4 regions of the Providencia sp. Marseille-Q8014 genome follow, and region 4 is predicted to be linked to each of the others. Evidence: predicted binding sites of a transcription regulator. Region 4 holds the regulator's gene; each other region holds the start of a gene.
The links. Region 4 encodes CRP, which controls carbon source genes, mostly activating them, when cyclic AMP is high. Its sites were predicted from a motif close to ATGTGANNNNNNTCACAT; they were not measured.
Positions count from the first base shown of each region.

Region 1: a site for CRP is predicted at 3,399-3,416, ahead of deoC (deoxyribose-phosphate aldolase). Genes of this name have one in related genera too.
Region 2: a site for CRP is predicted at 2,969-2,986, ahead of deoC (deoxyribose-phosphate aldolase). Genes of this name have one in related genera too.
Region 3: a site for CRP is predicted at 2,524-2,541, ahead of ACWPW6_RS07430 (PTS mannitol transporter subunit IICBA). Genes of this name have one in related genera too.

Region 1 covers NZ_CBCOPT010000001.1:572,075-577,368, reverse strand. Annotated here, with positions in the region: partial or broken gene ACWPW6_RS02460 (aldose 1-epimerase family protein) at 8-1,023, opposite strand; gene fucP (L-fucose:H+ symporter permease) at 1,082-2,386, opposite strand; gene rbsK (ribokinase) at 2,468-3,388, opposite strand; gene deoC (deoxyribose-phosphate aldolase) at 3,562-4,230, shown strand; gene deoR (DNA-binding transcriptional repressor DeoR) at 4,277-5,056, shown strand; gene rnz (ribonuclease Z) at 5,156-5,294, opposite strand, start outside.
Region 2 covers NZ_CBCOPT010000001.1:705,801-711,094, forward strand. Annotated here, with positions in the region: gene ACWPW6_RS03025 (patatin-like phospholipase family protein) at 1-426, shown strand, start outside; gene ACWPW6_RS03030 (TatD family hydrolase) at 419-1,201, shown strand; gene ACWPW6_RS03035 (NupC/NupG family nucleoside CNT transporter) at 1,505-2,779, shown strand; gene deoC (deoxyribose-phosphate aldolase) at 3,248-4,027, shown strand; gene deoA (thymidine phosphorylase) at 4,081-5,294, shown strand, end outside.
Region 3 covers NZ_CBCOPT010000001.1:1,698,023-1,703,316, reverse strand. Annotated here, with positions in the region: gene ACWPW6_RS07435 (mannitol-1-phosphate 5-dehydrogenase) at 1-322, opposite strand, end outside; gene ACWPW6_RS07430 (PTS mannitol transporter subunit IICBA) at 333-2,288, opposite strand; gene ACWPW6_RS07425 (ArsB/NhaD family transporter) at 2,886-4,130, shown strand; gene ACWPW6_RS07420 (MoaF C-terminal domain-containing protein) at 4,174-4,968, opposite strand; gene ACWPW6_RS07415 (SDR family NAD(P)-dependent oxidoreductase) at 4,978-5,294, opposite strand, start outside.
Region 4 covers NZ_CBCOPT010000001.1:375,789-381,082, reverse strand. Annotated here, with positions in the region: gene ACWPW6_RS01650 (LysE family translocator) at 1-204, opposite strand, end outside; gene ACWPW6_RS01645 (hydrolase) at 300-1,274, shown strand; gene ACWPW6_RS01640 (YheU family protein) at 1,280-1,498, shown strand; gene ACWPW6_RS01635 (phosphoribulokinase) at 1,558-2,424, shown strand; gene ACWPW6_RS01630 (OsmC family protein) at 2,496-2,900, opposite strand; gene crp (cAMP-activated global transcriptional regulator CRP) at 3,207-3,839, shown strand; gene ACWPW6_RS01620 (hypothetical protein) at 4,022-5,116, shown strand; gene ACWPW6_RS01615 (aspartate aminotransferase family protein) at 5,183-5,294, opposite strand, start outside.

The sequences.
Region 1 (5,294 bases), 200 kb from region 4:
ATGAAGATTATTGCTCAACACCGGTGGTTACCGTAAATTGTCGTTTTTCACCAGCACCTAACCAAATCAACGTGTGATTATTCTTTGCCGCTAAAAAGCCTTCAGGCCGGCAAGTCGCGGGTAACACAAAGGCACCAACTTTCTGATCGCCATTGTAAAGGATCCAGCGAGTGGCAAAATTAAGCTCAGAAGAATGAAAGCGGGTCACAAAACTCACCCCCTCTTTCGAGGTCATACGGAACTCCGGTTGTGAGGTGTACTGCGCTAAGTTATCCATAAAAAAGACTATTTCAGGATCACACATATTCGGTTGATCAAGCTGATTGAGTGTGACCGCGCCCGATTTTAAAGCTTGATTAAATTCCAGCCACTGCGGTGTTGGATTCACATGCCCAGGAATTGATTCTCGTAACGTCATTGCACTTTCCGGAATATTTTGACTCAGTTGGGCGTTATCCACATAGGCATAGTTCATATGACACATATATTGTAGAGGCATCGCTACTGAAGCCAAATTAGTCACCGACATGTTAATCTCAAATAACGCACTGTTTGCGTTTAAAGTCACAGAAGGCTCGGCAAGATAATGGTGACCAAATCCCATAACATATTCATAGTCACCACACACCCGCACACTATCATGCGATAACGATAACCAAGCGCGATCCATTGCGGCACAAGGCATTTCGCCATGTAATGGATGATTATCTTCTGGAGATGGGCAGCCATTGCTAATTAAACCTGAATGAAAAGCAAAGCAACCATATGTTTCTACTACGGTTTTAACTGGTTTTGGCTCTGAAAACATATTATCCATTTTCAGATTATGTCCACAAAATTCGGCATCCCAGATCATCTGACCTAGGAAAGGTAAATTGTTAGATATCCTTGTGAATTCTCAACTCGAAGCCCTTCAACACCCGATGCATAACGAAATGCACTGACCGTAAATTGATTATTTTTTATGATAAGGCTTGCTCTATCCGTAAATAAGCTTTTGTGAAGCGGAATAATTGTGTTCATTTTCATACTCACGGTTAAATTAAAGGAATGAGGCAGGCTTAACCTGCCTCAAAATAACTTATTCAGCTTGTTTTGCTTTAAAGCGGCGTTCACCCACAAAATAGATACCGACATAGATAAAGCACAACATAGAAACTAAGAAAGAGAGTTGTAATGAGTGCAATACATCCGCCACATAGCCTTGAACCGCAGGTACAAATGCAGCACCGACTATTGCCATAACAATGACAGCACCCGCCATTTCAGTATGCTCGTTATCAACGGTATCTAACGTTCCCGCATAAATGGTTGCCCAACAAGGTCCAAAGAGAATACTCACCAATACCGCTGCGTACACTGCGGTGAAACTTGGGACAAAGGCCACATACGCTAGGAATAGAGCCCCAATCACTGAATAAATAATCAATACTTTTTCAGCGTTAAACCGAGTCATTAAGATATTTGCTACAAATTTACCGATAAAGAAGCAGGCAAAACTGTAAACCATGAAGTTAGACGCATCACGTTCATTAATATCGCCCATTTCCAGCGCAAGACGAATGGTGAATGACCAGACAGCGACTTGCATACCAACATATAAAAACTGTGCGATAATCCCTTTTCTGAAACGGCTATTTTTAGCGAGATATTTCAACGTCTCTAATGCGGAAGGTCGTTTGTGATCTTTAGTCTCAGCCACTTTACATTTTGGGAATTTCGTTAGCAGGAATAAAATCATCACAATCACTAGCACCATAATCATATAACGATAAGGTTCTAGTGTATTTTCTAGCATTTCCAAACGGAATTGATGTACTTGTTCAGGATTCATATTGGCCATTTGGCTTTGTAGGCTTTCCCCTTCAGAGAACACCAAATACTTACCTAATAAAATACCGCCAGCAGCCCCAATCGGATAGAAAGTTTGGCTGATATTTAAACGTAATGTTGCATACTGTTTTGGACCAATCATTGAACTATAAGTATTCGCTGCGGTTTCTAAGAAACTCAAACCAATTGCTATTGCAAAGATTGCAGCTAAAAACATGGTATAAGTTGCCATATGTGAAGCAGGAAAGAACATCGAGCAACCAGCAATATATAAGATCAAACCAACCATAATGGCATATTTATAACTGGTTTTTTTAATTACTAATGAAGCAGGAATGGCAATTAAAAAATAACCGCCATAGAAAGCACTTTGTACCAAAGCAGAGGCAAAGTTACTTAATTCAAAAACGCTTTTAAACTGTGTAATCAGAATATCATTAAGTGCCGCTGCACACCCCCATAACGGGAAAAGGCAGGACAGTAGGATAAATTGGAATATAGGAGTCCGACTCAGGTAGCCATCAGGCAACTGAGTGATATTTTTGATGTTCATAGTAACCCTTATTTTTATTATTAATATCCGCTGAATTGCGGCTCTACGGCCGCATTTAACATCGAGGGATATTGTTTTCTATTAACTATTAAGTTGAACAAACTCTGTAAATTGCTCAATGCTAGGGTAAGAAGATTGGGTACCTTTACCTGTTACACTAAATGCAGAAAACATCACCGCTTTTTTTAATGCTTCGGCGACATTACCTGTGTGCACATAGTAGTGAGAGAAACAACCAATAAAGGCATCACCGGCTCCGCTGGTATCCACCGCATTGACTTTAATCGCGGGGATCAATAACTCATTGTCACGCGTCATCCATAGCGCCCCTTTATCGCCCAATGTGACAATCAGATTTTTTAATCCTTTATCTAATAAAGACTGCGCTGCACGACGAATATTTTCCATCGTATCAACAGGCATATTTGTCAAAATTTCCAGTTCAGTTTCATTAGGTACAAAGAAGTCACAACGACAAGCAAAATCAAGATCTAACGTGCGTTGTGCTGGTGCAGGATTTAGCAATACCGGTATATTATGCTTATTACCGAATGCGATCGCGTGATAAACCGTTTCTAATTGCACTTCAAGCTGCAATACGATTAACTTACATTTTTTCAGATCTTCTGCGGCGCGCTCAATATCCTCTGGAGATAAAAACTTATTTGCTCCTTTTACAATAAGAATGCTATTCGCAGAATTTGGATTCACGAAAATAGGTGCCACACCACTCGAAGTGCAAGGCACTTTTTCAACATAGCGTGTATTTATGCCATAAGACTCAAGATTGCGAATGGTATTATCTGCAAAAATATCATCGCCTACTTTTGTTAACATTATGACTTTTGAATTAAGTTTCGCAGCAGCAACCGCCTGATTGGCACCTTTACCACCACAGCCAATTTTAAATGCAGGCGCTTCCAAGGTTTCGCCCTCTTTTGGCATCTGATCAGTGTAAGTGATCAGATCGACCATATTTGAACCTATAACTGCTATATCCATAATGTCCCTCGTGTTAAATAAATCACATAATGATATGATAATAACATTATCATGTTGCATAAATATCATTTGTGATTAAGATCTCGAATAACGAATGACCAAGTGTTATATCCGCCACATTTTTTCATTCATTGTTATTGACTCCATATTTATTCTTAATAGGAAACATTTAAATGAAAAACTTAGCACAATATATCGATCATACACTGTTAGCGGCTAACGCTACTGTTAGTGATATCAAACAGCTCTGTGCTGAAGCTGCTGAACATCACTTTGCTTCTGTTTGTGTGAATACAGGCTATGTGCCTTTAGCCAGCGAATGCCTAAAAAATAGCGATGTTATGGTTTGTTGTGTGGTAGGCTTTCCGCTGGGTGCATGCTTAACCGAAGCGAAAGCCTTCGAAGCGGCTGAAGCCGTTCGTCGTGGAGCAAATGAAGTTGATATGGTGATCAACGTTGGTATGCTAAAGAGTGGTGATCTTGAGTTCGTTCGTCAAGATATTGCTGCTGTGTTAGCCGCTTGTGGTGATGCGACATTGAAAGTCATTTTAGAGACTTGCTTGTTAACCGATGAAGAAATTATCCAAGTTTGTGAAATTTGCCGCACATTGAAAGTTGGTTTTGTGAAAACCTCAACAGGTTTCAGTACAATGGGAGCCACAGAACACCATGTCGCATTAATGCGTAAAGTCGTTGGTGATGAAATTGGTGTAAAAGCATCTGGCGGTGTACGTGATCGAGAAACCGCAGAAAAAATGATCAAAGCCGGAGCCAGTCGTGTTGGCGCAAGTGCCAGTGTCGCGATTGTTTCGGGAGATAATGTAACCTCAAGTGGGTACTAAACGATGGGGCGCGGCAGGCCCGCGCCGATTAAAAAAGGATTGCTCGGTGATAGAAACAAAACAAAAAGAACGCCTCCGCCGTTTGAGTGAATGCATCAAACGCTCAGGTAGAATTCACCTTAAAGAAGCGGCCAGAATACTTGAAGTCTCTGAAATGACGATTCGCCGTGACCTTAATGCCGATACCGAAGGGCCTATCCCGATGTCGTTACTTGGCGGCTATATCGTTTCTGTTACTCAGCCATCCTCACTGACCTCAAAAGATCCACAAGCCGATATCTTTACCCCCGACCAAACTGAAGAGCTGTATATTCCTAACTTAGCGGCTAGCATGGTGTCAGAAGACGATGTGATCTTTTTCGATAATGGTATCGAAATGGCGACACTAATCTCCTTAATTCCTGAAGATATCAGCTTTACAGGCATTTGTTATTCTCATAACGTTTTTCTGGCATTAAGTCAGAAAAAAAATGCGACTGCTCTGCTATGTGGCGGAGAATATCGTCCAAAAAGTGATTCCTTTTATAATCCTACTCAGCCATCCATCCTTGATTCCATAAACCCCAAAAAAGCCTTTATCTCAGCGGCGGGTATACACAGTACCTATGGTGTCACGTGCTATAACTTAGATGATTTGCCCATGAAGAAAAAAGCGATGGAAAAATCGATCCGTAAAATCTTACTAGCAACATACAACTTGTTTGATGAGGTAGCGACGGCGAATATGGGCGATCTCTCGCAATTTGATGTGATTATCACGAATCGCCCACTCTCTGACGAGTATGAAACCTATTGCCGCAATGGATTTGTGAAGGTTATTTACTAACTTTGCGACTCTCTATTGCTTATGTCGCTTTTAGCGACTGTCGTCGACCCGCCATTTTTGCGAGTCGACATCATCGATATTTTGTAGATGACTTACTCATTAAATTTTAATCGTTAAATAATCCGATGCCATCTCTGTATTAGGGAAAATAGCCTGACATTCTGCCAACAACATCGGCACATCTTCAGTGCTATAACGTCCACTAATGTGAGTTGCAATAAAACGTTTTACGTTGGCC
Region 2 (5,294 bases), 330 kb from region 4:
GTTCATCTAAAAAGCTATCGCCGAACACAGGAGTTTATTGAAAACCCACCGGGAGACTTACAGATTTTTGAAATCTATCCTTCCACGCCACTAAAAAGTAGTGCATTAGGGAGCCGGTTGTCAGCGCTTAATCAGGACTATCATTTAGGGCGTCGCTGTGGGCGCTACTTTATTGCTGCATTAGGCCATTGCTTTACAATGAATAACAATGGATTAAATCGCTTTAGCTTTGAAAGTGCCGCCCATGAAGAAATACAGATTGCAGAAGATTACGCGGAAGCGATCTTTGATGCTAAACATGATGTTGAGTTAGTTGCTCAACGTAAAGCCAAAAAGGCAACGGATACGGCACAGGCGATGATGACGGGAGCCATGATGGCTGCAAACGAGGAGTCGGAGCAACCGCTGAATAAAAAAAATGACTAACCGATTTATTGATACCCATTGCCACTTTGATTTTCCACCTTTTGTTGGTGCGATTGATGAAAGCCTCTGCTTAGCGGAAAAGGCAGGGGTTACGGATATTATTATTCCGGCGGTCAGTGTTGATAATTTTGAGCGAGTTTGGCATTTAGCTCAGCGATACTCACAGCTGCATGCGGCTATTGGCTTTCATCCTCTGTACTTGAATCTCTTTCAAGAACAACATATGGAGACAATGATAGGTTATTTACAACAGAATCATGCTAAGTGTGTTGCTGTTGGCGAGATTGGTCTTGATCTCTATATGCAAGAACCGTTGTTTGATTTACAGCAGCAAGTGTTAATCGCCCAACTAAAATTAGCTAAGCAGTTTGATCTGCCGGTCATCTTACATTCGCGTAAAAGTCATGACCCGCTGGCTGCATTGTTACGTCGCTACCCTGTACCTGCATGCGGTGTTATTCATGGTTTTGCAGGCAGCCTATCACAAGCTCAAGCATTTATTAAATTAGGCTATTTCATTGGTGTTGGCGGTACCATTACTTATGAAAGAGCAAATAAAACACGTCAAGCGATCGCCAAATTACCCCTAACCTCATTGGTATTTGAAACCGATGCCCCAGATATGCCTGTGTCTGGCTTTCAAGGTGAGCCAAATCGTCCTGAGCGTATTCAACAGATTTTTCAGTCGTTATGTGAACTACGCCACGAAAGTCCCGATGAAATTGCGCAGCAACTTTACATAAATAGCCTATCATTATTTAATCTGTTCAAATAAAAGCCAGATGCATTCACTGTTTTTATGAGAGGTGGGTTTTATATGGCTAGCTTATTCCCTGCATTTTTTCACCTCATTATTCTCTCTTTTTGTGCTTTTCAGATTATGTCGATAACTAAATGTGATTTCAATCACAAGAATTGAATTTTTGTTACTTATTACACTATGTATTTGTGACGAAGATTGCGGGTTCTTGGAAGGGACTAGGTATAATCATCGCACAAAGAGTCAAGGGAACTTACCAGTTTCCTTTCTACATCAATCTAGCATTAAGTGAACAGGGATACTTCCATGCAACTCATTATGAGTCTGGTTGGGATGGCAGTACTGATTGGTATTGCCGTACTATTCTCCAGCAATCGTCGAGCGATTAAACTCCGTACTGTTGGCGGGGCTTTTCTTATACAGATCGCTATCGGTGCATTTGTACTTTATGTACCAGCAGGTCGTCGCGTATTACAAGGGATGTCAGATGGCGTTTCTAAAGTTATTAGTTACGGCCAAGATGGCATGAATTTTATTTTTGGCGGCCTTGTTTCCGACAAAATGTTTGAACTGTTTGGCGGTGGTGGATTTGTTTTCGCTTTACGTGTTCTGCCAATCATTGTGTTCTTCTCTTCATTGATCGCGGTTCTTTATTACCTCGGTATTATGCAACTAGTCATCAAAGTATTGGGTGGCGGCTTGCAAAAAGTGCTTGGTACCTCCAGAACGGAATCTTTATCTGCTACAGCGAATATCTTTGTTGGGCAGACTGAGGCACCATTAGTTGTACGTCCTTATATCTCGACCATGACCAATTCTGAATTATTTGCGGTTATGTGTGGTGGTTTGGCTTCTGTAGCAGGCTCTGTATTGGCCGGTTATGCGCAAATGGGTGTTCCAATGGAATACTTGATTGCTGCATCGTTTATGGCGGCTCCGGGAGGATTACTGTTCGCTAAATTGCTTGTACCCGAAACTGAGGAAGTGCGTGATAACGTTAATGCGACAGAGTTGGTTGCTGAAGATGAGCGCCCAGCAAACCTGATCGATGCAGCTGCTTCAGGTGCTGCTTCGGGGATGCAATTAGCCTTGAACGTAGGTGCAATGTTATTGGCATTTATCGCCTTGATCGCTCTAATTAACGGTATTTTAGGCGGTGTTGGTGGCTTGTTCCATTATCCACAACTTTCTTTGGAATTAATTCTGGGATGGGTATTTGCGCCGATAGCTTATTTGATTGGTGTGCCATGGAGTGAAGCAACAGTTGCCGGTTCGTTTATTGGTCAAAAAGTGGTTGTTAACGAATTTGTTGCCTTTATGAATTTCGGTGAATACATGAAACCGGATGCAGATGTTCTTGCGGCAGGCAAACAGGTACTTTCCGATCATACTAAAGCGATCATTTCATTTGCACTGTGTGGTTTTGCTAACTTATCTTCGGTGGCTATTTTACTTGGTGGTTTAGGTGGTATGGCACCAAATCGTCGTAGTGATGTCGCTCGTTTAGGAATGAAAGCTGTTCTGGCGGGTACGCTCTCTAACTTAATGAGTGCGACTATTGCGGGCTTCTTCTTAACACTTGCAATAATTTAATCTCTCGTTTTTTGAGGAAGGGCAAATGCCCTTTCTCTTTCATTATTTTCAGTTATATTCTTTCTTCTTTTTATTTCATACCGTCAATTTTGAACTACGCTTAATCAAGTGTATTGATGGCATTGGAAGGCTAAAAAAGACATAAAAAAGCCATTTGAGAGAATAAAACTGAGACTAAATAGCGTATAATTGCGATATTGTTCACATATTTGTATTTAACAATGTAACGTTCAGGCAATTAATGTGATTTGTAGCACACAAAATAGCCGAGTTCCATGGTCAAATAGCGATAAATTAGCTGCTATGGACTGCTAGTTCTCAGAGTGAATGTGCTCTAGGGTATTGTGCGGTGAGAAGGAATTCAGCTGCTACATTCGGGTTTTCGAGTAGCATCTTTAAGGAACCAAGCCCGCTCGCCAACAAAGAACGTGTTGTTCTGACAGAATTCACAACGTTGGAGAGTTTTTTATGACTGATTTAACTGCTGCTGCGCAACGCGCGCTGAATCTGATGGATTTAACCACCCTCAATGATGACGATACCGATGAAAAAGTGATCGCGTTGTGTCATCAAGCAAAAAGCCCAGCAGGCCAAACTGCGGCTATCTGTATCTACCCTCGTTTTATTCCTGTTGCACGTAAAGCACTGCGTGAGCAAGGTACGCCCGAAGTGCGTATCGCAACAGTCACTAACTTCCCGCATGGAAATGATGACATCGAGATAGCGTTGGCGGAAACACGTGCTGCTATTGCTTATGGTGCAGATGAAGTTGATGTGGTTTTCCCTTATCGAGCGTTGATGGCTGGTAATGAAAAAATTGGTTTTGATTTAGTGAAAGCGTGTAAAGATGCTTGCGCGGCAGCCAATGTCCTTCTGAAAGTGATTATTGAAACCGGCGAATTAAAAGATCCTGCACTGATTCGCAAAGCTTCTGAAATCTCAATTAAAGCGGGTGCGGACTTTATTAAAACCTCCACAGGTAAAGTACCGGTGAATGCCACTCTTGAAAGTGCTGAAATCATGATGCAAGTGATCCATGATATGGGCGTAGCGAAAACCGTTGGTTTTAAACCGGCGGGTGGCGTTCGTACTGCTGAAGAAGCTGCTCAATATTTAGCATTAGCAGATAGAATTTTAGGTAAAGACTGGGTCGATGCTCGCCATTTCCGTTTTGGCGCATCAAGTTTATTAGCTAATCTGTTGAATACACTTGGTTTTGAGACTAAAAAATCAAGCAGTAACTATTAATAATAGTGTGATTAAGCGATTACCTAGACTCTGTTTGAATTAAGGAGCATACCGTGTTTCTGGCACAAGAAATTATCCGTAAAAAACGTGATGGTAAAGTACTGAGTGAAGAAGAAATTCGTTTCTTTATCAATGGAGTACGAGATAATTCTGTTTCTGAAGGTCAGATAGCCGCATTGGCAATGACCATCTATTTTAATGATATGACAATGGCTGAACGTGTTGCATTAACATTGGCAATGCGTGATTCAGGCACTGTACTAAACTGGAAATCACTCAATTTAAATGGCCCTCTCGTTGATAAACATTCAACTGGCGGGGTTGGTGATGTGACCTCTTTGATGTTAGGCCCAATGGTTGCTGCGTGTGGTGGCTATGTGCCGATGATTTCGGGGCGTGGCTTGGGCCATACCGGAGGAACGCTGGATAAGCTTGAAGCGATTCCTAATTTTGATATTTTCCCAGATGATGAGCGTTTCCGTGACATTATCAAAAATGTTGGGGTTGCGATTATCGGGCAGACAAACTCACTGGCACCCGCTGATAAACGTTTTTATGCAACGCGTGATATCACCGCAACAGTTGATTCTATTCCACTGATTACCGCATCTATTTTAGGCAAAAAATTAGCTGAAGGTCTTGATGCCTTAGTGATGGACGTCAAAGTGGGGTCAGGTGCCTTTATGCCAACTTATGAAAAATCAGAGCAGTTGGCTGAGTCTATCGTACAGGTGGCTAATGGTGCGGGTTGTAAAACAACGGCTTTATTGACCGACATGAACGAAGTACTTGCTTCAAGTGCGGGTAATGCCGTTGAAGTCCGCGAAGCGGTGCAATTTTTAACCGGCGAATACCGGAACCCTCGTTTGTACGAAGTCACGATGGCGCTGTGTATTGAAATGCTTGTATCCGGATCCTTGGCTGCAAATAGAGAAGAAGCTCGCCAGAAATTGCAGGCGGTGTTGGATAATGGACAAGCCGCAGAGATTTTTGGTCGTATGGTGGCGGCTCAAAAAGGCCCAACTGATTTCGTTGAAAACTATAACAAGTATTTACCAACAGCCGTATTGCACAAAGCCGTGTATGCGGAGAAATCCGGTATTGTGACGGCAATGGACACCCGTGCGCTGGGTATGTCTGTGGTGACATTAGGTGGTGGTCGTCGTAAAGCAACTGACTCGATTGATTATAGTGTTGGTTTAAGCGATATCGCGGCACTGGGAACTTCCGTTGATAGCCAAACGCCATTAGCGATTATTCATGCAAA
Region 3 (5,294 bases), 1.3 Mb from region 4:
CCCTTCGTTTCTGTATACCTTTTGCCAATGTTGCTGCAATTTTTTCTAATATTTGAGGCCCGACAGCAGTCGTCACCATATCTGCAATGGCGATATGCTCCACTGTTTTTGGATCCATACTGTTAACCGCATTCACTCGTTGAACTTTTTCAACGATATGTTCTTCACCAACCACATGGACTTGATAGGACTGCTGATGTGCTAATTGGTCAATAAGCTGTTGATTAATATCTGCAAAAATCATTTCTGAATTTGCATCTGCTAATAGTTTGCCGATAAATCCACGTCCAATATTACCTGCACCAAAATGAATGACTTTCATAGCAATCTCCTTAAGCGGCACTTTGTGTTGATAAAATATCGAGAACTTCCTGAACACTCTGAGTTTTGCAGAGTTTTTCAATCATTCCGTCTTCATCAAGTGCAGAGGTAATTTTTGTAATGACTTGGATATGTTCATTATTACGGGCAGCAATTCCTATCACTAAATGGGCAATATCTTCTGGTTCATCACCGAATCGAACACCAGTAGGGTACTGGCAAATAACAATGCCTGTTTTTAATACGCGTGCCTTCGCTTCAATTGTGCCGTGTGGTACCGCGATAGACTCGCCTAAATAGGTTGATGTTAACTTTTCTCTTTCTAGCATCGCCTCCACATATTCAGGTTCAACATATCCCCCTTCAACGAGCTTTTCTCCCGCAAAGCGAATGGCTTGTTCTTTATTCGGTGCGCTTAAATTAAGATGAATATGCTGTGAACTGAGAGTAAACAATGCTTCTTCTTGCTCTTCTGGATCATAATGTTCATCGTTTGCCGCGATTAGCGTTTGTTTAATCAAGCGACTGTCATTCGCGGCGTGTGGGCTTTTTTCAGCAATAAGACGCGTGATGAGGTCATTATACGTTTGGCTATCTAAAAAATTTGTCAGTGAGATATGAAGTGCATGAGGCGCATAGTTTTTTGCTCGTGCAGTTAAATCTCTATGTGTCACAACAATATCTACATCGGCAGGGAGATCATTAATTGCCATATTGGTCACTGCAATTTCATTTAGCCCAGCATCACGCACTTTCTTCGCTAAGACTCCGGCACCCATCGCACTGGACCCCATTCCTGCATCACAGGCAACGATAATTTTGCGAACCTGACTCAAATTTGCTGTCTGGTTTGCTACAGCCTTGTCACTTTTTCCACTTGAAGATTTCGATTGCGCTTTCATTTCACGCATTTTTTGCGTTGCGTTACCAAGCTCATCTTCATCCCCTAAACGCGTTCGTTTTAATAAAATAGCCGACACTAAAAATGAAACTAATGTGGCACTCGTGACCGATAAAATCACACCGATTAATGATGATTTCGGCGTCATCAGCAATACGGCAAAAATAGAGCCTGGAGATGCTGGTGAAACAAGCCCCGCATGAAAGATGCTCATCACAAATACGCCCGTCATTCCACCAAGAATAACAGCAATAATTAATCTCGGATTCATCAACACATAGGGGAAATAGATTTCATGTATTCCGCCAAAAAAATGGATAATCGCGGCACCGGGCGCTGATTGTTTCGCATTGCCTTTACCAAAAAACATATAAGCCAGCAGTACGCCTAAACCTGGACCTGGGTTTGCTTCAATTAAAAAGAAGATGGATGCCCCTGTTTCTGTGGCTTGCTGTATCCCTAAAGGAGAAAAAATACCATGGTTAATCGCGTTGTTGAGAAATAAGATTTTGGCTGGTTCGACAAATATTGAGGTCAACGGTAATAGATTATGGGCCACCATCACATTGACCCCAGCGGAAAGTATTTTGGATAAACCTTCCACTAAAGGACCAATCGCAAGGTATGCAAGAATGGCGAGCAGCATCCCGATAATGCCTGATGAAAAATTATTCACCAACATCTCAAAACCTGTTTTGACTTTGCCTTCAATCCAGCGGTCAAAACGACGGATTGCAAATCCTCCTAATGGACCGGCTATCATCGCTCCCATAAACATTGGCATATCCGCCCCTACGATAACCCCCATAGTGGTGATCGCCCCAACAATGCCGCCACGTTCGCCACCCACTAAGCGACCGCCAGTATAACCAATGAGTAAGGGAAGAAGATACGTGATCATCGGGCCGACAAGTTGCGCCAACGTGTCATTTGGCCACCAGCCCGTTGGAATGAAGAGCGCGGTAATCAACCCCCACGCGATAAAGGCACCAATATTAGGCATAACCATGTTACTCAGGAAGCGCCCAAAATTCTGTACCTTTAATTTGACATTTGATGTTACCATAATAGAACCCCGTGGTACGAAAATGATACGGTTATAACGTTATCGCCAAATAACGTTTGTGATTTTTGAACAGTTTCACTCTAGCATGACCGCTATCGGATGCGTACCACGCGGGCTTTTTGTGATTGATATCACTATTCCCCCCTCACTCCCCCTATGTTTTTAGTGATCAAACTCTCAATAACGGCATGTAGCAAAACTACATTGCGTGTTTTTTGTTCATTAAACCAATTTAACGTGATTTTTATCACATTTTTTACGACGATGTTTTTTGTTAAATAGTGATTCGAATCACAAAATATTTTTAGGTTGCCTACTTTTTAACTCAGTAAAATTCACCATTTGGTCTATTGTTACTGTTATTCAATATTTTTGTAATAAACTTTCATCTCGTTGCATATCGCTCTCGTTTGATTCGCTTTTCTTTTTTGAAGTGAGGAAATTCAATTTCTCAACATCTCGACCCTATTTCATCTCATTAAAATCATCATTAAATGACCTGTTGCAACTTATTATTATTTAAAGGTTATTCTACTTGCTTCATTGATTCTTCACCGCTAAATTAGCCGTAATTTTACTAATAAGAGTGAATAGGTTATGAGCCTCACGATCATTATTTTTCTGCTAGTCTATGTTGCGATGGGGTTTGGTAAGTTGCCCGGTTTTAAAGTCGATAGAACAGGAGCTGCGGTTATTGGTGCTTTGGCCATGATGGCTGTAGGGAGTATTACGCCACCACATGCATGGAATGCTATCGATTATCGTACTATTGGGATGTTATTTGGCTTGATGGTCGTTTCCGCATCTTTTGTCGTATCCGGATTCTATAGCTGGACGGCGAACCGCGTTGCGATGCTAAACGTCAGTGCTCCAGTACTACTTGCTGTATTAATTGCCGTTGGCGGACTACTCTCCGCCTTACTCACAAATGATGTCGTTGTTGTCGCCATGACACCTTTGTTAGTCTCAATTACCTTATCTCGTGGATTAAACCCAATTCCCTTTCTGTTAGGATTTTGTTTTGCCGCTAACAATGGTGCTTCAGGTTCATTAATTGGCAGCCCTCAAAACATGATTGCGGCACAAGGGTTAGATATTTCCTTTATTGGTTTATTACAAGCTTCGGCGATCCCAGCTTTGCTATCATTACCTATTACATGGGCTATTTTAGTTTTTCTCTATCGTAATCGTTGGTATCTCGCTAAAACGGCGACAACGCCCTCGGCCCCTACTGCACCAACTGACTCCGCGACAAAACTTGATGTATGGGAAACCACCAAAGCCGGTATTATCACATTCATTGTGATCATCGCTTTCGTTATCAGTGATATACCAAGAGAACTTATTGCCTTAACGGCTGCGGGCTTTTTACTTTTAAACCGTTCGATAGCCTCAAGTGATATGTTGAAACTCGTTGATGGTAATTTACTATTACTGATTATGGGGCTATTTGTTGTCAATGCCGCCTTTGCATCGACTGGCTTACCACAACAAATGTTAAATGACTTGCGCAGTAATGGCGTTGAATTAAACAACCCTATTGTTCTATTTTTGGTCACGGGAGTATTAAGTACTATTGTCGGGAATAACCCCGCCGTGATGTTACTTGTCCCTTTCCTATCCACAAGTGGCAATGCCGATTCATTAGGTGCAGCCTTAGTATTAGGCTCTGGGTTCTCAAGTAATTTATTTGTATTTGGAAGTCTTGCCGGCATTATTGTCGTTGAGCAAGCTGCCGCTTACGGCGTCAAAATCTCATTTTCAGAATTTGCCAAGTCGGGGGGCATCGTTGCGCTGCTGTGTATGCTTTTAGCGGCCGCATGGATAATGTTAGTCCTTTAAAAAAAAGCCACTCGCTGTTTACGGCGAGTGGCCTATAGAATACTTATTTAGGGTAGTGAGTTTTATTTAAAATGGTAGCATGTGCCCCAACGGGGAATAGGCTAACTGAACTAAATGCCTGATCTTGATACCCCATAATTCCGCCATCCGTTCTCATACCTTGTAAATCAATGAGAATAATACCGAGCGTTGGGATAATCTTTTCGCGCCAAATGAATAAATATAAATTGTCGGATACCTTTATATAATGGCAGCGATCAACATCCGCCAATCCTTTTTCTACGCCATCTAAACAATGCCACGCATAAAATTGTTCATTTAAATAAACATGTTCATAACGCTCTTTAGGGTTATAGGTATACATATTACGCATACCAATCAACTCTGAAGTATAAGCAGGTAGTGGATGTTGAGTATTACTCAGACTACCAAAATGAATATCGATATCAACGTCTGTCAAGGGTTGATTTTGTTCGACTTTTGTAAAAGCTGACATACGGATATCTTGTTCAGTGGGAAGCGTGCCCCGCACTAATACGCAATTATCCTCTGCTTCATTAATAATGATCGTAATACTTGTACGCCAATCTTCTGGTGAAATAAAATTAATAAAATAAATGCCTTCACGAATTGAGGTGATACGACAATCACGTACCACACCTTGCCATTCTATTTGTTGCTCGGTTGGAAAAGAGATTGTTTCCTGAGCTGCTGTCTCGGCAAACGTTAATTGGAATGTTTTACCTGTTAGTTGATTATTGGTATCTAATATATAGCTATCAGGTGCAAATCCATCAGATAATGCGCCAACTTGGATAAATGCCACTTCTTCAATCATAATAACTCCTTAGGTAAAAGCCAGTGTAGGTAGGTCAACAACAGCCGCCCCACCGTCGATAACGAGTGCTGCACCGGTAATCATAGAAGCATCCGCAGAGCACAAGAATCGACACGCTAATGCAACTTCATGTGCGCTAGCAGGACGCTGTAAGGGAACATCTCGGCATACATACTGGTAGGCTTCATCCAACGTGAATTGATGTTGTTCCATCAAAGGTTGCATCTCTTCGTCTGCCATTGGTGTTCTTACCCAGCCCGGACAAATTGCATTTGCTCTAACGCCTTGACGACCATAATCACGTGCGACAGAGCGCATTAGCCCAA
Region 4 (5,294 bases):
ATAAAGCAATAAAAGCGCTGCAACACCAAACGCGGAAAGGTAAAGTATAGACTGCATACCCAACATGATCCCCAATAATAAGGGAACACTGCGACGGAAACCATAATTGGCAGTGCTTGATGTTAACAACATGTTGTTAGGACCGGGTGTTATTGCTGCAATAAATAGAAACGTAAAAAGTGAAAAAACTAGTCCTAGACTCATTTATAATCAATCCTAACGATTAAGTGCACTTGCATCACAAAAAAATAACAGTATGTTATGTGCCCCACAAGGGTATTACTAAATTAAATAAGGCTATGTCAGAAAACTTTCGACCAATCAACTGGGCTAAGAATCCACACCTTCAAACATTATTGCCAAGGATCTTTCGACGTACACCGAAAATTAAGCCTATTTGGCAACGACTTGAGTTACCTGACGGTGACTTTATCGACCTTGCTTGGAGTGAAGCCCCTGAGCTGGCACGCGATAAACCGCGTTTAGTGATATTTCATGGCTTAGAAGGTAGTTTTAAAAGCCCTTATGCTCATGGCATGTTAGAAAGCGCCCAGAATCACGGTTGGTTAGGGGTGATCATGCATTTCCGAGGTTGTAGTGGTGAACCGAATCGTCAAAAGCGGATTTATCACTCAGGTGAAACCAGTGATGCGCGGTATTTTTTGCATTGGCTAAAACAGACTTGGGGAAATGTTCCAACCGCTGCTGTTGGCTATTCTCTTGGTGGTAATATGCTTGCTTGCTATTTAGCGGAAAGTGGTGATGAGGCAGACCTTGATGCAGGGGTTGTCGTATCTGCTCCTTTGATGCTAGAACCTTGTTCGATTCGCATGGAAAAGGGGTTTTCCCAATTCTATCAACGTTATTTACTGAATGGATTGAAACGTAATGCCACACGCAAACTGGTGCGTTACCCAGGTTCATTACCCCTAAATTTAGCGCAACTGAAGCAACTAAAACGTATTCGTGAGTTCGATGATGTGATCACGGCTAGGATCCATGGTTTCGAAAATGCGACAGATTATTATCAAAAATGCAGTGCGTTACCAAGGTTACCCCGTATTACCAAACCGACATTAATCATTCATGCCAAAGATGACCCTTTTATGGCACCTGATGTCGTGCCTGATTTAGCACATTTACCCGCGAATATCGAATATCAAATGACTGAACATGGTGGACATGTTGGTTTTGTTAGCGGTTCCTTTAGGAAACCAGAAATGTGGTTAGAAAAACGTATTCCTCAATGGTTAACAGCATATTTAAGTAAATAAACGTCATGATTATTCCTTGGAAAGATTTAGACCCTGACACTTTAGAAAACCTGATCGAAGCTTATGTCTTACGTGAAGGAACAGATTATGGTGAACATGAAAAGTCGTTACAACAAAAGGTAGACGACGTAAAACGGCTGTTAGTTTCAGGAGAAATTGTGCTAGTCTGGTCAGAATTACATGAATCTGTTAATTTTATGCCAAAAAGTCAGTTTCGCCCGTAAACCCGTTTCGCTCATGATTTTAATAAGCATGGACGCAAACGCAGCACAGGGAGTCCATGATGTCAAAAAAGCACCCAATTATTGCAATTACTGGTTCTAGTGGTGCCGGAACCACCTCCACAAGCTTAGCATTTCGTAAAATATTCCATCAGTTAAATATCCAAGCGGCAACATTAGAAGGGGATAGTTTCCACCGTTATACGCGTCCAGAAATGGATATGGCGATTCGCAAAGCAAGAGAACAAGGCCGCCACATCAGCTATTTTGGTCCCGAAGCGAATGATTTTTCATTGTTAGAACAGACCTTATTAGATTACAGCTTACAGGGTGGAGGTCAATCACGTAAATACCTTCATACCTATGATGAAGCTGTACCCTATGGGCTTCAGCCTGGCACATTCACACCGTGGGAACCCTTACCTGCAAATAGTGATGTTTTATTCTATGAAGGCTTGCATGGCGGTGTCGTCACGCCTGAAAACGATGTCGCACAGTACGTCGATTTATTAGTGGGTGTGGTTCCAATCGTTAACCTTGAATGGATCCAAAAATTGATCCGCGATACAACAGAACGGGGGCATTCACGAGAAGCCGTCATGGATTCCGTCGTACGTTCAATGGGTGACTATATTAATTATATTACCCCTCAATTTTCACGTACCCATATTAATTTCCAACGTGTACCGACTGTCGATACATCCAATCCATTTTCCGCTAAAGCGATTCCTTCACAAGATGAAAGTTTCATTGTCATTCGTTTTAGGGGGCTAGAACAGATCGACTTCCCTTATTTATTGTCGATGTTAAATGGTTCTTTTATATCCGCAATGAACACTATCGTTGTACCAGGTGGAAAATTAGGATTAGCGATGGAGTTAATCATGACACCGTTGGTCGAAAAACTCATAAAAAGAAAACATGATTAATAATAAATGATGCTTATTATTATTTAAAATAAGCATCATAAATTAAAAAATTTATATAATTAATAAATAAATTATTGGTTTTTGATTTCAAAACTGTGGGTAACAGTGACGGCTTTTTCTAACATTAATGAGACCGAGCAATATTTTTCAGCAGAAAGCTGAACAGCGCGTTCAACCGTTTTTTCCGTTAAATCCGTTCCCGTTACAATAAAGTGCAAATTAATATGGGTAAAATAACGAGGTGCTTCATCCCTACGCTGTGACGTTAATTTAACTTCACAACCCCTCACGTCATTACGGCCTTTTTGTAAAATAGAAACAACATCAACAGCACTACAACCGCCCGCAGCCATCAAGACCATTTCCATTGGGCTAGGCGCTTTATCACCGGAATTACCGTCCATCATAACTTGATGACCTGAAGCTGATTCGCCTAAAAAAGAGAGCCCTTCAACCCATTTAACTCTTGCTTCCATATTTTATTCCCCTAGGAAAAAGTTTATCTAAAAGATTACATTGTTACATAAACCCTTTCAATCAAATAGGCGCTTTATGATGCTGAATCGATAAAAACAAGACTTTCTGAGTTTAATATGTTACAAACAAAGTTCCACCTGATAGGGTTAAGATCAAAACTCAAGGTTTCAATTGATTATATTATAGTGTTGGTATTAACTTGCTCTATAATGCGAATTAATATGCTAAGCTAGTGACTTTAAAAAACCAGCTATTCTGGTGACGATTAACCGAATGGCTGTATTAACATACAGAGGATAACGCTAATGGTTCTCGGCAAGCCACAAACAGACCCTACTCTTGAATGGTTTTTGTCACACTGCCATATTCATAAATATCCATCCAAGAGCACTCTGATCCATCAGGGTGAAAAAGCAGAAACCCTTTACTATATCGTTAAAGGCTCAGTGGCTGTTTTAATCAAAGATGAAGAAGGCAAAGAAATGATCCTCTCCTATTTAAATCAGGGAGACTTCATTGGTGAACTAGGGTTATTTGAAGAAGGGCAAGAACGTTCAGCTTGGGTCAGAGCAAAAAGTGCCTGCGAAGTCGCTGAAATTTCTTATAAAAAATTTCGTCAGCTTATTCAGGTTAACCCTGATATCCTTATGCGCCTTTCCGCGCAAATGGCAAGCCGCCTACAAACCACATCAGAAAAAGTCGGTAATCTGGCTTTCCTTGATGTCACAGGCCGTATTGCTCAAACGCTACTTAATTTAGCGAAACAACCCGATGCGATGACGCATCCAGATGGAATGCAAATTAAGATCACACGCCAAGAGATTGGCCAAATTGTCGGTTGTTCCCGCGAAACGGTTGGTCGCATCTTAAAAATGCTAGAAGACCAAAACCTTATCTCCGCGCATGGTAAAACTATCGTGGTGTACGGTACTCGATAAACCTATAATTCGTCTGACCTCAATTGCATAATGGCTTTATATCTTTGATATAGAGCCATTTTCCTTCGATATCACCACAAAACCAGCAAATAGCATAAGTATCGTTATTTTATATTATTCATATCCACTAAAAAATAAAATCTAGAATAATTAATATACTATTATTTAAAGGTTTTATTAAAATGAAAACAAGTCAACATCACCCATCCGTAAAATATATCAACCAAACAGTAGCGGCTCATGCAGAGATGCTCAAACGTGGCAATCTGACAACTGAAACAATCGCTGAATCATGTCGTATAAAAAGAAATAATCTAGAAGCAAAGTATAAGTTTCTTAACGAAATACATAGCACTAAGCCAACCTCAATCACCTTATCGACACCCGTAAAATACGATGATAACGCATGTCAGGTACAGCAAACTAAAATCGATGTAGCAATCAATACCGCCAATATTCTCAATAAGAGCCAGCTCCCTTCTTTACCCTCATTATCGTTACCCTTTTCCTATTCATTAAAACCAAGCATGTCAAAAAATACGATTAAAACAAATGAGCGTCATATCTGTGATAACCAATCAACCTCCCCATTAAATGTGAAGAGACCGACGTCTGAATGTCATCTTCAACAAAAACTTGAGCAGTTGAAATCTAAATGTCATCACGTGTTAGATAAATTAGAGGCTAATCGCTATTCTGCTGAATCTCTAAAAGATCGCTCAATGCTCTACCTGAAAAAATCAGAACTCAATGCAAGCCTTATTGGTACAAACTATTCAGAACTGGATTTAGTTTGGTATATGGATAAAAAAGAACAAACTCAATCCGAGAAAGACACCATTATTAAACACTTCACTCAACCGAAACCAATTTCATATCAAAAAGGAAGTCGCATTCCCCTCAAAATAGCCACCACGACTAAGGAACTCAATCCACCGAAAAAGGAACAGTCAATTCATCAGACCGCTCATGTCATCTCTTCTCATTATCAAGGCACTGGACGCGTCATTATAAATGGGCAAGTTAAAAGAGGTCTGACTGAAATAGCATTATCCCCTTGCGTTTCTGAAACTCACAACAAGGCAGATCCCCAACAAATACAAAATAAGGGAAACCGCATTAATCACACAAAAAATATAAGCACGCAAAGTTCTCGTAAAATAAAAAAAACGATTACTCCAAATAATGCTCAAAATGCTCCTGTTATTATTCGAAAAACATTTGCGACATTAGAGGAACAGCAGGCGTCAGTAGAAAGGTTATACAAAAAAAGATAATGATCTAATCTACTCATCAATGGTTAAAAACTCAAAGAGGTTAATACCTCTTTGAGTAAAAGACATTTATTTATTTTTTAATACGTTTTCAATCACTGTTTCTAATTTTTTCATACCACTATTAATTTCTTCCTCAGAAATAATTAATGATGGAGTAAAGCGTAATACATTTGGCCCA